DNA from 2 places in the Mesorhizobium sp. WSM1497 genome. Region 2 is predicted to be linked to the other one. Evidence: predicted binding sites of a transcription regulator. Region 2 holds the regulator's gene; the other holds the start of a gene.
What was found. Region 2 encodes LexA, which represses DNA repair genes until DNA is damaged. Its sites were predicted from a motif close to TGTTCNNNNTGTGTTCNG; they were not measured.
Positions count from the first base shown of each region.

Region 1 (7,723 bases), 1.1 Mb from region 2:
GTTCGTCTAGCCAGTCATCGAAAGCCGCCCGGGCAACCCGGCGGCTTTTTTGTTGCGGCGCTGAAGCTGCCAATCTCCCCCCTCGTGGGGGAGATGCCCGGCAGGGCAGAGGGGGGCGTGAAGGAACGCTAACCTTTGTTGTCCTAAGGTCTATCGGGACAAGCCTGAGGGCATAACTGCAATCGATTGAGAAGCCGGCGGGACAGCGCCCCCCTCTGTCCTACCGGACATCTCCCCCACAAGGGGGAGAGTGGCTTGTCGTCGTCGCTCAATCCAGCCCGGCGAAGCTCTCTTCTTCCACCACGTCCACCTCGGCCCCACCCAGCCGGAATGGCGCAAACGACACGCGGTGCAGCCGCGCCACCGGGCCATGCGCTTCGATCGCGGTGCGATGGCGAACCGTGGCGTAGCCCATATGGACTTCGAACCCGTAGCGGTCGTGATGGTTGCCGCAGCCGCACATCATGCGGTCGCGCATGACCTTGGCAACGATCGAGGCGGCGGCGATCGACTGCGAACGCTGGTCGCCCTTGATCAGCGCGCGCCCTTCACAAGGCAGTCCCGGCGGCACGTCGCGTCCATCGGCAAGCGCAAGCTTCGGCCGGATCGACAGCCCTACCAGCGCGCGCCGCATGGCTTCCAGGCTTGCCTTGAGGATGTTGCTGCCGTCGATGCCCTCGGCGCTGATGGAGGCCATCGAGACCGCCTGTGCGGAGCCGAGAATGCGCAGGAACAGGGCCTCACGCTGTAAATGGCTGAGGCGTTTGGAATCGTTGAGGCCGTCGGGAATGTTGGCGGGATCGAGCACCACCGCTGCGGCGACCACCGGCCCGGCCAGGGGGCCGCGGCCTGCCTCGTCCATCCCGGCGACCGGCCACAGGCCCTCCGCCATCGCCTTCGTCTCGAAGGAGAAGTCGGGCTTCTCGATGATCTCAAAGAGAGGCGGAGAATCAGAACGCGCGCGAGCCATGTTGCGGCGAGGTTCGCATCGGCTCCGATTCTCCGCAAGTCCCTCCGGGTCGGGTGGGGCGCCGGACCGGGAGGGCACCGTCTGCAGGCCGGGGCAGGCCGGACGGGATTCTTGGTGCGCGACGGATCAAACCATCGCGACGAATTGTCTCTTCAAAGCAGCGTCAGTTGCACCTGGTCTTTCCCGGCGGCAACGAACTGATCGGTCCGCAGCGTGCGCCGTTCGGCATTGAGACCAAGCCGCTTGGCTGTGATCTCGAAGCGCCGGCCGATCTGCCAGGCATAGGGACCGGCGCCCTTCATGCGCTTGCCCCATTCCGAATCGTAGTCCTTGCCGTCACGCATGGAGCGGACAAGCGACATCACATGGCGGTAACGGTCGGGATAATGGCGCAGCAGCCAGTCCTTGAAGATCGGGCTGACCTCCAGCGGCAGCCGCAGGATCACATAACCCGCCTCGCGCGCGCCGGCCGCACGTGCCGAATCGAGGATGCGTTCCATCTCCGGATCGGTCAGGCCCGGAATGATCGGCGCCACCATGACCGACGCCGGAATGCCGGCATCCGAAAGCTGCCGGATCGCTTCCAGCCGCTTGGTCGGTGTCGACGCGCGCGGCTCCATGGTGCGCGCCAGCATGCGGTCGAGCGTCGTCACCGACAGCGCCACCTTGGCGAGCCCGCGTTCGGCCATGCGCGACAGGATATCGATATCGCGCGTCACCAGGGCGGACTTTGTCACGATGCCGACCGGATGGCCGCGCGCTTCCAGCACTTCGAGGATTTCGCGCATGATCCGGTACTGCTTCTCGATCGGCTGGTAGGGGTCGGTGTTGGTGCCGATGGCGATGGTGCGCGGCTGATAGCTGTCCTTCGAAAGCTCCTTGTCGAGCAAGCGCGCCGCATCAGGTTTGGCGAACAGCTTCGATTCGAAATCCAGACCCGGCGACAGGCCCATGAACGCGTGCGTCGGGCGGGCAAAGCAATAGACGCAGCCATGCTCGCAGCCGCGATAAGGGTTGATGGAACGGTCGAAGGAAATGTCGGGCGATTCGTTGCGGGTGATGATGGTGCGCGGCTTCTCGATCTGCACTTCGGTCTTGAAGGGGGGCAGTTCTTCCAGCGAATTCCAGCCATCGTCGAACACGTGCCGGCTGACTGGCTCGAATCGGCCGGACGGGTTGATGCCGGCCGACCTGCCGCGGTTGCGGTCCGGGCGGACACGCATGCCGCTCTGCTCGACCATCGCATTGGCCATCTCGGCTCTTCCTGCTCCGAAAGCTGCAATGTCGGCGCGCACGATCTGTTCCATTTTCGCCCGCTCCCAGGGACTGTCCGTGTTGTGTCGAATCGCTCTGTTCATGAAATTATTCCTATTTCATCGATGAGAACAAAGCAAGAACTTTCTATGGTGCGATGCAAAACTGGCGCTGTGCGGCGCTTTCCGCTATTCGGCTAAGGATGCTTAGTGTTCTCATCGAAACCCGCAATGACGAGGAGGGCCTCGCCCGCACGCTCGCCTCGCTGATTGGCGGCGCGGTCGAAGGCGTGGTGCGTGAAGTCATCGTCTGCGACACAGGCTCCACCGACCAGACGCATCGTGTGGCCGAGCATGCCGGCTGTCAGTACGTGACCGGCGGTGTCGCTGCCGGCATCCGCCAGGCCAAGGGGGACTGGTTGCTGCTCCTGGAACCGGGCGCGCGGTTGGTGGAGGGCTGGATCGATGAGGTTGTCGCGCATACGGCCAGGCAGACCATGGCCGCACGGTTTTCGCGCACGCGGGCCAGCCGCACGCCATTCCTGGCACGGGTCTTTTCGGGAAACCGCGCCCTGGCCGACGGATTGCTGATCAGCAAGCGTCAGGCGGCGGCCGCGGCCAAGAGTGCCGGCAGTGCTGAGGCCATCGCCCGCGGCCTCGCAACGAAGCGGCTCGACGCCGAGATCTGGATGGCGCCCGCCAAGCAGGAACGCCGCTCCTCGACATGATTTTTTGCAGCTGCTCAGGCCATTGTGCATTGCACAAAATCTGACGCGGGGTTAGCTTCCGTTCAAGCGGGAATTGGGTTTGGGACATGCCGAGTGGCGAGCACCGATGCGGCATCGGTGGTGCTCTCATAGCCGAGGACCCAATGAAGCTTTCAACCCCCGACACATCCGGCGCGGCCAGTCTCGAGGCTATTGCGCGCGACGGCAGTCTGTTGCGACGCATCGCGGTGCGCATTCCGACCTATCTCAAGGACCTGCGCGAAAACCCCGCCTGGCTGCCGATGTTCGTGCTGGCGCGCACAATGCCTGGACGCCGCATGCATTGGCTGGGCGCAAAACGCGCCCGCCCGGTCGCCAATGCCGGGGATACGATGTTTGCCGGTGTCGAACGGGGAGCGGTCGTCGATGCGTTGCGCTTCGACGGGCTGTTCTCAGGCTTGGTCCTGCCGCCTGATATCCATGAAGAGATCGCCGACTTCGCCGGGCGCACGCCTTGCTTCGGCAATTTCGACCGCCGTCTCGAATTCATGCCGGGGGAACATGCCGAGGCCGAGAAACGCCTTGGCCGCTCGCTGCTCAGCGGGCATTTTTTCGAGCGCATCCTCGACTGCCCGGCGGCGCTTGCCATCCAGCGCGATCCGCTGCTTCTGGATATTGCCGCGCACTATCTCGGCGGCCAGGCAAAACTGATCACGACGCGCGTCTGGTGGAGTTTTCCAACCGGTGCCGCTTCGGACGCCGACAAGAACCTCGCCTCGCTCGGCAAGTATCATTTCGACCTCGATGATTGGCGCATGCTGAAATTCTTCTTCTACCTCAAGCCGGTCGACGCCGACACCGGTCCGCATGTCTATGTCAGGGGCAGCCACAAGCGCCGCAGCCTCAAGCACCAGCTCACGCTTCTGGTTGGCCACCCCGCGCAACAGGTCCTGGATGTCTATGGCGAGCAGAGCCCGGTGACGCTGACCGGCGAGGCCGGTCTCGGTTTCGTCGAGGACCCTTTTGGCTTCCATATGGGCACCGTGCCGGCACGCACGCCGCGACTGATGATGGAAGTCGGCTTCGGCGTCTCGCCGCCGTCGCGCCGGCGGTTTCATGGCGAGCCGGTCATCCGCTGAGAGCGACGCTTGCCTCGGCTTTACGGAGCTGATTTGCCGCGCCGCAAATGCTCGTCCAGGCGCGGCATGATCTCGACGAAGTTGCACGGCATATGCCGGTAGTCGAGCTGTGCCTTCAGGATGCCGTCCCACGCGTCCTTGCAGGCTCCCGGCGAACCCGGCAGCACGAAGACGAAGGTGGCGTTGACGACGCCGCCGGTCGCCCGGCTCTGGATCGTCGAGGTGCCGATCTTGTCGTAGGAGATCCGGTGGAACACTTCCGAAAAGCCATCCATGCGCTTTTCGAAGATCGGCTCCAGCGCGTCCGGCGTCACGTCACGGCCGGTGAAACCGGTGCCGCCGGTGGTGATGACGACATCGATATTCTTGTCCCGCGACCACGCCAGAACCGTGTCGCGGATTTTTTCCCGATCGTCGGTGACGATATCGCGGGCCGCCAGCATATGGCCGGCCTCGGTGATGCGGTCGGCCAGGGTCTGGCCGGATTTGTCGTCGGCGAGGCTGCGCGTATCTGAAACGGTCAGCACCGCGATGCGCACTGGAATGAAGGAGCGGCTCTCGTCAATTCTGGCCATCCGATCCCTCCGATGCGACGCTGCGCGTCGCCGCGACGAACCAGTCGGGCTGGCGGCCGCGGATTTCGGCGGCGGCGCGCTTGGCGACATTGCCGGTCTCGAACAGGCCGAAGCAGGTGGCGCCGGACCCGGACATCCGTGAAAAACCCGATCCGGCCTTGTTCAGCCAGGAAAGCGCCCTGCCGATCGCGGGCTGCATCGCCAGCGCGGCGGGCTCGAGATCGTTGCGGGTGATCTCCAGCCAGTTGCGCAGGCTGTGGAAATCGATGCTGCGCGGCAGCGGCGGCAAGGCTTCGTTGTCACGACGCGAAAGCGCTGCGAAGACCTCGGCCGTCGAGACCGGCATGCCTGGATTGACCAGCACCAGCCCAAGCGCCGAAAAATCCGGCACCATCGACAGGTCATCCCCGATGCCGCGCGCGACCAGAGGTCTGGCCGCCAGGCACATCGGCACATCGGCGCCGAGCGAAATGCCGATCCGCGCCAGCTCTGCGCCGTCTATATCCAGGCCCCATGTCTCCACCAGCCCGCGCAGCACGGTCGCCGCGTCGCTCGAACCGCCGCCGACGCCGGAGGCGACCGGCAGGTTCTTTTCCAGCCGGATAGCGACCGGCGGTGTTCTCTCGTGCCCGACCGCCTGTCGCAGGGCATCGCGCGCCCTAGGCACCAGATTGCTGGCGTCGAGAGGAACCGCCGGGGCGTAGCGGCCGGACACGGTAAATTCATCGCTGTCGGCAGGCGCGATTTCGACCCTGTCGCCAAACCGCGTGAACACCGCCAGGCTCTCGATCAGATGATAGCCGTCAGGTCGCCTGCCGGTGACATGCAGCGCAAGATTGATCTTGGCGTGCGCGTGCCAGCTACGCGACCCGATGTCGGTGTCCACAATGGTCTGCGAAATGGTGCTCAGTCCTTGGCCAGCCGGTACTCGCCGGTCTTCGGATCCTTGACCAAAGTGCCCATCGCGCCGTTGGCCGTCTGCTTTTCGGTACGCCGCACCTTGGCGGTCACGCGCTCGGCTTCCCTAATGAAGGTGCGGTAGCCGAAATAGGCGGCGACGCCAACGACGGCGAAGAAAATGATCTGCGGCATGCCAAAACTCCTCCCACGCTGGGCCGGCGAAGGCGGCCGGTCGGGTCGGTTAAGCTCTCATGCTAGACGCTTTTGCCGGGTTTTCAAAGCCCGAAGCGAGACCACAATGCGCGCTCTTCCGCCGCATCGATCAGGCCGCTGGCGGCGGCGGCTGCGATATCAGGCGCTGAAAAGCCCCCGCTTGAGCCGAACAGGCCGAAACGGCTGAGGAAACCGCGCGGCGCCGTGATCAGCCTGAGCTGGGTTTTTGCCCCGAAACGGGTCTTGAGCACCGTGCGCATGTCGCCGAGCGCATCGACCAGGCCGAGTTCAAGGCCCTTGATGCCGGTCCAGAACAGGCCGGTGAACAGGTCCGGGTCGTCTTTCAGTTTCGAGCCGCGCCGCTCCTTGACGAGGTCGATGAACGTGCCGTGCACCTCGAGCTGCAGCGCCTTCAGCCGCTCGACATCTTCCTTTTTCTCGGGCTTGAACGGGTCGAGCACCGCCTTGTTCTGGCCGGCGGTGTGGACGCGTCGCTCGATGCCGATCTTCTTCATCAGTTCCGGGAAGCCGAACGAAGCCGAGACCACGCCGATCGACCCGACGATGGAGGATGGGTCGGCGAAGATCTCATCACCGGCAACCGCGATCATGTAGCCACCCGACGCCGCCACGTCTTCGACGAAGACCAGTACCTTTCTGTTCTTTTCCGTGGCCAGGTCACGGATGCGCTTGAAGATCAGCCGCGACTGCACCGGCGAGCCGCCGGGCGAATTGATCGAGATGGCGACTGCCGGGGCGTCGTAGGAAAACGCCTTCTCAATGAGGCCAGCGGTGGAGGCCAGCGACAGGCTCGGCCGGAACTGGCCACCGCCTGCCATGATGGTGCCGTGCAGCCGGATGACCGGAATGGTGACGACGGTGGAGCGCCAGGATTTCGGCAGCAGGCGGTTGATAAGGCGTTTCACGAGGGCGTGGTCTCCGGTCGATAGGTTGCAGGCATGTAGGGATTTCCCGGCCAACGGCAATGTGGCCAGGCAGAATAGCTCAATCTCCGAACAGCGAGGCGAGGCCGTTGGTGATCATTTCGCTGCGCTCGTCGGGGCCGTTGCCTGATTGCGCGTGCAGCATCAGGGGCGGGCGGATGGCAAGCTTTCCCCGTGCCCCGAGCGCTGCCCGCACAACGATGCGGATTGCCGCGGCGTCTGGGCGAGGGTGGACGGCGAGCATTTCGGCATCGCCGAAGCGCCCTGCGATCGCATCGAGAATGGCGCCGAGCTGTTCGGGGCGGGCGATCACGGCAAGCCCGCCGCGCGGCCTGACCACCGCCGCCGCACTGCGGATCCAGCTCTCGAACACCCCGTCCTCCATGACATGGGCCTCTTTTCTGAGGCGATCGGGGGAGGCGCGGTCCCGGGGAGCGTTGAAGGGCGGGTTCATGATGACGAAGTCGAAATCATTGTCGGCGAGGCCGGCGGCCGCCCGCGCCCGGCCCGATACGGTGACATCGGCGACCAGCACGGAGGCGCGATCGCTCAGATGGGCATTGCCGGGATGGGCAAGGGTGGCTGCCGCGAAGGCCGCCATTTCCGGCGCGCGTTCGACAAGCACCGCCTCAGCGGCCGGGCAGCGCGACAGCACCGCCAGGCCGGCGGCCCCGGCACCGGCACCGAAATCGGCGAGACGACCGGCAAGAGAGGACGGCACGGAGGCCGCCAGCATCATCGCATCCATGCCGGCGCGATGACCGCCTTGCTTGGGCTGCACCAGCCAGAACCGGCCGCGATGGAAAGCGTCGACCGTATGGGCCGGCGTGTCCGGGACAAGGGCGGCGGGCGCGGCGGACATTATCTTCCGCGGATTTCGTTGGCGATGCCGGCATCCGTCAGGATGCGCCGTGCCGCGTCGGCCTGGTCGGCGTCGACCATGACGCGCTTCTGCAAAAGGCCGATCGACCCTTCGAGAATGCTCATATTCTGGTCGGCGACAAAGCAGGCAATGCCGGCGT
Region 1 covers NZ_CP021070.1:5,663,431-5,671,153, reverse strand. Annotated here, with positions in the region: gene A9K65_RS27910 (ribonuclease HII) at 269-970, opposite strand; gene A9K65_RS27905 (PA0069 family radical SAM protein) at 1,123-2,277, opposite strand; gene A9K65_RS27900 (glycosyltransferase) at 2,427-2,951, shown strand; gene A9K65_RS27895 (hypothetical protein) at 3,095-4,069, shown strand; gene moaB (molybdenum cofactor biosynthesis protein B) at 4,090-4,644, opposite strand; gene A9K65_RS27885 (4-(cytidine 5'-diphospho)-2-C-methyl-D-erythritol kinase) at 4,631-5,530, opposite strand; gene A9K65_RS27880 (membrane protein) at 5,551-5,736, opposite strand; gene A9K65_RS27875 (S49 family peptidase) at 5,820-6,683, opposite strand; gene A9K65_RS27870 (methyltransferase) at 6,763-7,563, opposite strand; gene A9K65_RS27865 (DUF2007 domain-containing protein) at 7,563-7,723, opposite strand, start outside.
Region 1: A9K65_RS27905 (PA0069 family radical SAM protein) is a predicted target of LexA. The motif match lies at 2,352-2,369, and genes of this name have one in related genera.

Region 2 (7,723 bases):
TTGATCGACATGATCTCGTCGTCGCCATGGCTCCAGCCGAGACGCGCCAGGTAGTTGAGCAGCGCCTCCGGCAGGTAGCCCATGGCGCGATAAGCCTCGACGCCAAGCGCGCCGTGCCGCTTCGATAGCTTGGCGCCATCGGCGCCGTGGATCAGCGGGATATGCGACATGGACGGCACGTCCCAGCCCATGGCGTTGTAGATGACGGTCTGGCGGGCGGCGTTGGTCAGATGGTCGTCGCCGCGGATGATGTGGGTGACGGCCATGTCATGATCGTCGACGACGACGGCATGCATGTAAGTGGGATTGCCGTCGGAACGCAGGATGATGAAGTCATCGAGATCCTTGTTAGGAAAGCGCACGTCGCCCTGGACCCGGTCATGGACGACGGTCTCGCCTTCGGTCGGCGCCTTGATGCGGATGGCGCCCTTGGCGCCTGCGGGTGCTTCTGAGGGGGCGCGGTCGCGCCAGCGGCCATCGTAGCGGGGTGGCAGCCCCTTGGCTCTGGCGGCCTCGCGCATGGCCTCCAGTTCGGCTGGCGTGGCGTAGCAATAATAGGCCTTGCCGATGCGCACGAGCTCCTCGGCCACCTCGCGGTGGCGGGGCGCACGCTCGAACTGCGACACCGGCTCGCCGTCCCAGCTCAGGCCAAGCCAGGAAAGCCCGTCGAGGATGGCAGCCGTCGCGGCTTCATTGGAGCGTTCGCGATCGGTGTCCTCGATGCGCAGCAGCATCGTGCCACCGGTGTGCTTTGCATACAGCCAGTTGAACAGCGCCGTGCGCGCGCCGCCTATGTGCAAATAGCCGGTGGGCGAGGGGGCAAAACGGGTGACGACCTTGTCGGACATGGAACTCTCGGAAACCATCTGAAGCGGGGTGCGGTCGCGCGGACTTTCGCGCTTTGCGCGTTCATGTAGCATAGGGTGTCGAGGGCGCAAGGGGCAGACCCGATGGCTGGACGAGGCTGGGGCTCGGATCAGGGCGAGGACGCTGCCATTGGCGTCAGCGAACGGTCCCTGTTTGCGCCTCTGCCAGCCTCATTGCCGCCGCCGTCGCCCCTCGTGCCGGATTCCGGCAAGCTGCCCTTGCAAACGGGTGTCGCCGCCTCTGTTCCGGTTGCCGGAACCGGCAGGATCGTGCGCGTGCGCCGGCAGATCGGCCTGATATCACTGCCTCGCCTGCGCCACAGCGTGAACATGGCGGCGAGCCTGGAACTCGACCGGGGCGTGGCCTTCCTGCTGGTGCCGGTCTGCCTTGCGATCGGAGCGATCGGCTATTTTTCGCTGACGGCTGAACCCGACTTTGCGAGACCTGTCGCGGTTGTCATCCTGACGGGGATCTGTGCGCTGGTCTCGCGCTCATGGCCAAAGACCCATCTGTGTTTCATGGCGGCACTTTTGTGCGCCCTAGGACTGCTTGCTGCCAAGGTCGAGACGTGGCGTGCGGGCACACAAATGTTGGGCTCGGAAATCTCGACGCAGGTGACCGGCCGCGTCGTCTCGCTCGACCGGATGGAAACTGGCCGTATCCGGCTGACCATCGACGTAACATCGACCGCAAGACCGAAACTGCGCTATGCGCCGGAACGGGTGCGGCTTTCGGCACGCAAGATCCCGGCTGACGTGACCGCAGGCTCTCTCATCACTGGATATGCCAAGCTTTTGCCGCCGACCGGGCCGGTGCGACCGGACAGCTATGATTTCTCCTTCGACAGCTATTTTGCCGGCATTGGTGGCAGCGGATTCTTTCTCGGCAATCCAAAGCTTGTCGTCAGCGATGATGGCGACATGCCGCTGTCGGCCCGAATTTCCTCCAGCGTGGAAAATGCCCGTGAAGGCATCGCCGACCATATCAGGGCGAGCGTCGGCGGCGCCGAAGGCGAGATCGCCGCGGCGCTGATCGTCGGCGTGCGCGCCGGCATTCCCGACGACATCAATGAGGCGATGCGACGTACCGGCATCTACCACATCATCTCCATTTCGGGGCTGCATATGGCTCTGGTCGCCGGCACCATCATGGGGTTGCTGCGCGGCGCCTTCGCCTTGTTTCCCGATCTTTCCGCGCGTCGCCCGGTCAAGAAGTATGCCGCTGCCGCCGCACTGTTCTCGATCGCAGCCTACCTCGTCATCTCAGGTATCGTCGTCGCCGCCGAGCGCAGCTTCCTCATGCTGGCAGTGATGCTGATTGCAGTTCTGTTCGATCGAGCAGCACTCACCATGCGCAATCTGGCGATCTCGGCGATCGCCGTCATCGTGGTGTCGCCGCATGAGGTGGTCGGCCCGAGTTTTCAGATGTCGTTCGCCGCGACCGCGGCTCTGGTCGGCGCTTATGCCGGCTGGGCGGATCACCGCGCGGGAAAAGCAAGACCGCCGCCGCCGAAGCGATCCTTGCCCGGGTTCCTGACACGAAAATTCCTGCTGGCGGCAATTGGTCTGGCCATGACCTCGATCATCGCCGGCAGCGCCACGACGCTGTTTGCCATCTGGCATTTTCAGCGTGTGTCGCCGCTCAGCCTGTTCGCCAATCTCGCGGTTATGCCGATCGTCACCGTCGTCATGTTCCTGGCCGTCGCCAGCGCGCTGCTGATGCCTTTCGGATTGGATTGGCCAGCTCTCTACCTGATGGGCAAGGGCCTGACGATGATGATCGCCATATCGGGCTGGATCTCCGAGCGTTCGCCTGTCGATGGGGTCGGGCTGATTTCGCAACAGTCGGTCCTGCTGGTGGCCATTGCCCTGGTCATCGCGACGATGGCGACGACATGGCTGCGGCTCGCGGCTCTGCCATTCGCGTTGGCAGGCTTGCTGACCGTCTCGGATACGCGCACGCCCGATGTGCTGATCTCGGAAGACGCCCGGCTGGTGGCGTTGCCGATCGGTGGCGGTGAGCTTGCCGTTAGCCGGCAACGGCCGAACGAATTCACCGTCGACAACTGGAAACGCGCGCTGACATCGGAAACCATCGTCGTTCCGGAAGTGTTCGACAACAGGGATGGGCAATTCGACGTCGCGGATGCCGTTGAGCTACCGCCGGGATCGCCGTTCTATTGCTCCTCAGGCGTTTGCGTGGCCAGGCACATGTCCGGTGCGATCATTGCCTATGTCGAGGACCGCAAGGACACCTGGAAAGCCTGCGGCTTCGCCGAGCTGATCGTCGTCAACGACGCCACCGCCTATGACGCCTGTCATAACCAACTGGTTCTCGTCATCACCAAGCGGCAACTGGCTCGCAAAGGCAGTGCCGCGGTCTTCTTCGATCGCCAATCGGCGACCACGCCGGCGACGATCAGCTTCGCGGTGGACAGCCCATATCGGCCCTGGCACACGCAACGCAAATACTCTCGCGAGGCGAGGGGGCTGGCACCCTTCAAGAAACCCGAGAAGCCAGTGGTCAACCCACAGCCGTCTCAGTAGCGACGGATCAGGCCGACGAGCTTGCCTTGCACCTTGACCCTGTCCGGCCCGAAAATCCGTGTCTCATAGGCTGGATTGGCGGCTTCGAGGGCAATCGAGGCGCCCTTGCGGCGGAACCGCTTCAGCGTCGCTTCCTCTTCATCGACCAGCGCCACGATGATCTCGCCGGGGCTGGCCGTGTCGGCGTTACGGATGATAACGGTGTCGCCGTCGAAGATGCCGGCCTCGATCATCGAATCGCCCTTGACCTCCAGTGCATAGTGCGCGCCGCCCATGATCATGTCCGGCGGCACCGAAATCGAATGCGTCTGATGTTGGATGGCATCGATCGGCACGCCGGCGGCGATGCGACCCATGACCGGGATCGAAACGGCAGAGACCGCATCGTCGTCATTGCCGGGCGAAGGCATCCGCGAAGGCGCCGGCTTGATCTGCCGGCCAAGAGCACCACCCTGACCAAGACTGCCCTGGATGACGCTTGGCGAAAACTTCTTTGCCGCATTGAGGCCTGGCGCGATGGAGTCCGGCAGCCGCAGCACTTCCAGCGCGCGGGCCCGATTGGGCAGCCGGCGGATAAAGCCGCGCTCCTCAAGGGCCGTGATCAGCCGATGAATCCCGGATTTGGAGGCAAGGTCGAGCGCCTCCTTCATCTCGTCGAAGGATGGCGGAATGCCGCTCTCCTTCAGGCGTTCATGGATGAACATCAGCAGTTCATGTTGCTTGCGTGTCAGCATGGCGGCCCCCAGGTTCCCTGAAACCAGAATCGAAAAACAAACCCAGAACAAACACTATCTGTTCCAGTTGTGTTCTGCAACCGTTTAAAGTTTAATGAATTTGTTAAGGCTGCTGAAATTATTTGGCGCTTGCCAGCGGGTTACGATCGACGGGCGCCACCTTCGGCAATGCGCCTGCTCACATTGAAATTGTTATGGTTAATGACCTGTGGCTTATCCCCTACCAAAGCTTGGCATTATCTGTCGATCGACCTCGACAAGGGGCGATTGCAACCTTCGGGACGTTCGTTGGCCGTGAACGAAACGGAGCCAAAACGCCAACGTCAGTTGGGCATTTTGGCTGGAAATTCAGCTCTCCGTCATTTGCCAGGCAGTGAGGGCAGCGACGGCGGATCGCCGGGATCGGTGCGTCAGGTAACGGCTTCCTTGACGGCGAAACGCTGGTCCTTCCATGCACCCGTGCGCAGAATGTCTTCCAGAACCTCAACCGCCAGCCACACATCCTTGTAGCTGACATAGAGCGGCGTGAAGCCGAAACGGATGGTCGACGGTGCGCGGAAGTCACCGATCACCCCGCGCTCGATCAGCGCCCGCATGATTTGATAGCCATGGTCGTGAAGGAACGACACCTGGCTGCCGCGCCTGGTCGCGTCGCGGGTAGTCTCCAGCGTGAGACCGTAGGCGCCGCACTTGGCTTCGACGAGCTGGATGAACAGTTCTGTCTGCGCGACGCTCTTCTTTCGCAATGCCGCCATGTCGACGTCGCTCCAGATGGCAAGCGCGCCTTTGAGCGCCCGCATCGACAGGACCGGTTGCGTACCGCACAGAAAACGGTGGATGCCGGTGCCGGCAACATAACCCCGTTCGAAGGCAAAGGGCCGCGCATGGCCCCACCAGCCGCTGAGCGGCTGGCTGATATCGCCGTGGTGGCGCTGCGCGGCATAGATGAAGGCCGGCGCGCCCGGACCGCCGTTGAGGTACTTGTACGTGCAGCCGACAGCGAAATCGGCATTTGCCTGATCGAGCTCGACGGGCAGGGCGCCGGCGGTGTGGCAGAGATCCCAGACGATCAACGCTCCGGCCGTATGAGCCCTGCGCGTCAGCGCCGCCATGTCGCGCAGTTCACCCGATTTGTAATTGACGTGGTTGACCAGCACCACCGCCACGTTTTCGTCGATCAGCTCTTCGATGGTCGGCGCGTCGACGCCCGCGAGGCGCAGCAGGACGCCATCCCGGGTCGAGGCCACGCCTTCGGCGATGTACAGGTCGGTGGGAAAACTGTCACCTTCGGCGACGATGGCTGACCGGCCGGGCCGCATCTCCATCGCTGCGTGCAGCACCTTGTAGATGTTGGTCGATGTCGTGTCGCAGACAACGGTCTGGCCGGCCGCGGCTCCTATCAGGCGTCCGAGTTGGTCGCCGAGTTCGATCGGCATCTCGAACCATCCGGCCGTGTTCCAGGCTCGGATAAGATCTCGGGCCCATTCCTGCGTCGCCGCCTGCTGCAGCTCGCCGAAAACGGCATGAGATGCTGCCCCCAGTGAATTGCCGTCGAGATAGATCACCCCCTCCGGCAGAATGAAACGGTCGCGCATGGCCCGCAGCGGATCCGTGGCATCCATCGCTTCGACTGCGGCGAGATCAGGAATTCCACTCATGGTCAGTCCCCGGTTGTTCGCGAAGGGTTTCCGCCACAGAGCGTCCCTTCGGTGAGCCTGTTCTCATTTCGATGATGTCAGAGCCGAGTGCGGACCGTCCACAGCTCCGGAAACAGCACGACCTCGAGCATTTTCTTCAGATACGAAGCACCCGACGTGCCGCCGGTGCCGCGCTTCAGACCGATGATGCGCTCCACCGTGGTCACGTGGTTGAAGCGCCAGCGGCGGAAATAATCCTCGAAGTCGACCAGCTTCTCGGCCAGTTCGTAGAACATCCAGTAGCGCTGCGGATCGCGGTAGATAGTCTGCCAGGCGACCAGGACCTCTTCATTCTCGGTTCGCGTCTCACGCCAGTCCGTGCGCCTGGCATCGGCACCGATGTCGAATCCGTTGCGCGCCAAAAGCAGCAGCGCTTCGTCGTAGAGCGATGGCTCGGCCAGGATGGCTTCCAGCTTTCCGCTGAGGTCAGGCCGATGCTTGTGAGGGCCGAGCATGGCCAGGTTGCGGTTGCCGGCCATGAACTCGATGGCGCGATACTGCCAGGACTGAAAACCCGAGGACTGGCCGAGCGCGTCGCGAAACTCGGTATATTCGCTGGGCGTCATCGTCCGCAGCACATCCCAGGCATTGTTCAGCTGCTCGAAGATGCGCGCGACTCGCGACAGCATCTTGAAGCTCGGCTCGAGCCGGTCGGCGCGGATCGAGCGGATCGCGGCGCCAATCTCGTGCAAAGCGAGCTTCATCCACAGTTCCGAGGTCTGGTGCTGGATGATGAACAGCATCTCGTCATGCGCCGACGACAGCGGCGTCTGCGCCTCCAGCACTTTCTCCAGGTGCAGATAGTCGCTGTACGACATGCGCTCGTTGAACGACATCTGTGCGCCTTCGGACGCCGGATCGTAGGGCTCGCTCAATTGACTTTCTCCGTGCGCAGCCGGAAGCGCTGGATCTTGCCGGTCTGGGTCTTGGGCAAAGCAGCAATGAATTTCACCGATCGCGGGTATTTGTAGGGCGCGATCGTCGCCTTGACATGGTCCTGCAGGCGCTTGGTGGTCAATGCGTCAGGCGCCACGCCCTGCACCAGCACGACATGCGCCTCGACGATCTGGCCGCGCTCGGCGTCCTCGGCGCCGATCACCGCGCATTCGGCGACGTCGGGATGTGACAGAAGTGCGGCCTCGACCTCGGGGCCGGCAATGTTGTAGCCGGCGCTGACGATCATATCGTCGGAGCGCGCGGCGAAATGGAAGAAGCCGTCCTCGTCCTGCGTGAAGGTGTCGCCGGTGATGTTCCAGCCGTCGCGCACGTAGTCCTTCTGCCTGATATCGGCCATGTAGCGGCAGCCGGTCGGGCCGCGCACCGCCAGCCTGCCGGTCGCGCCGCGCGGTACTTCGCGCATCTCGTCGTCGACGATGCGCGCCTCGTAGCCGCCGACCGGCTTGCCGGTCGACGCGGGCTTCATGTCGCCAAAGCGGTTGGAGATGAAGATATGCAGCATTTCGGTGGCGCCGATGCCGTCGAGGATCGGCTTGCCGGTCTTTTGCGTCCACTCTTCGAAAACCGGAGCGGGCAAGGTTTCGCCGGCTGAAACGGCAACGCGCAGCGACGACAAGTCGGCACCTTCATCCATGGCCTTCAGCATGGCGCGGTAGGCAGTCGGCGCGGTGAAGGAGATCGTGGCTTTGTAGGTCTCGATGATGTGGATCATGTTGGGTGGCGTCGCCTGCTCCAGCAGCGTCGCCGCCGCACCGAAGCGCAGGGGAAAGATAGCGAGCCCGCCAAGGCCGAAGGTGAAGGCCAGCGGCGGCGAGCCGACGAAGATGTCGTCCGGCGTCACCTCCAGGATTTCGCGGGCATAGGCGTCGGCGATGATCAGGAGGTCGCGGTGGAAATGCATCGTCGCCTTCGGCACGCCTGT
Region 2 covers NZ_CP021070.1:4,521,273-4,528,995, reverse strand. Annotated here, with positions in the region: gene gltX (glutamate--tRNA ligase) at 1-848, opposite strand, end outside; gene A9K65_RS22125 (ComEC/Rec2 family competence protein) at 951-3,413, shown strand; gene lexA (transcriptional repressor LexA) at 3,407-4,147, opposite strand; gene kynU (kynureninase) at 4,558-5,805, opposite strand; gene kynA (tryptophan 2,3-dioxygenase) at 5,883-6,719, opposite strand; gene A9K65_RS22105 (AMP-binding protein) at 6,716-7,723, opposite strand, start outside.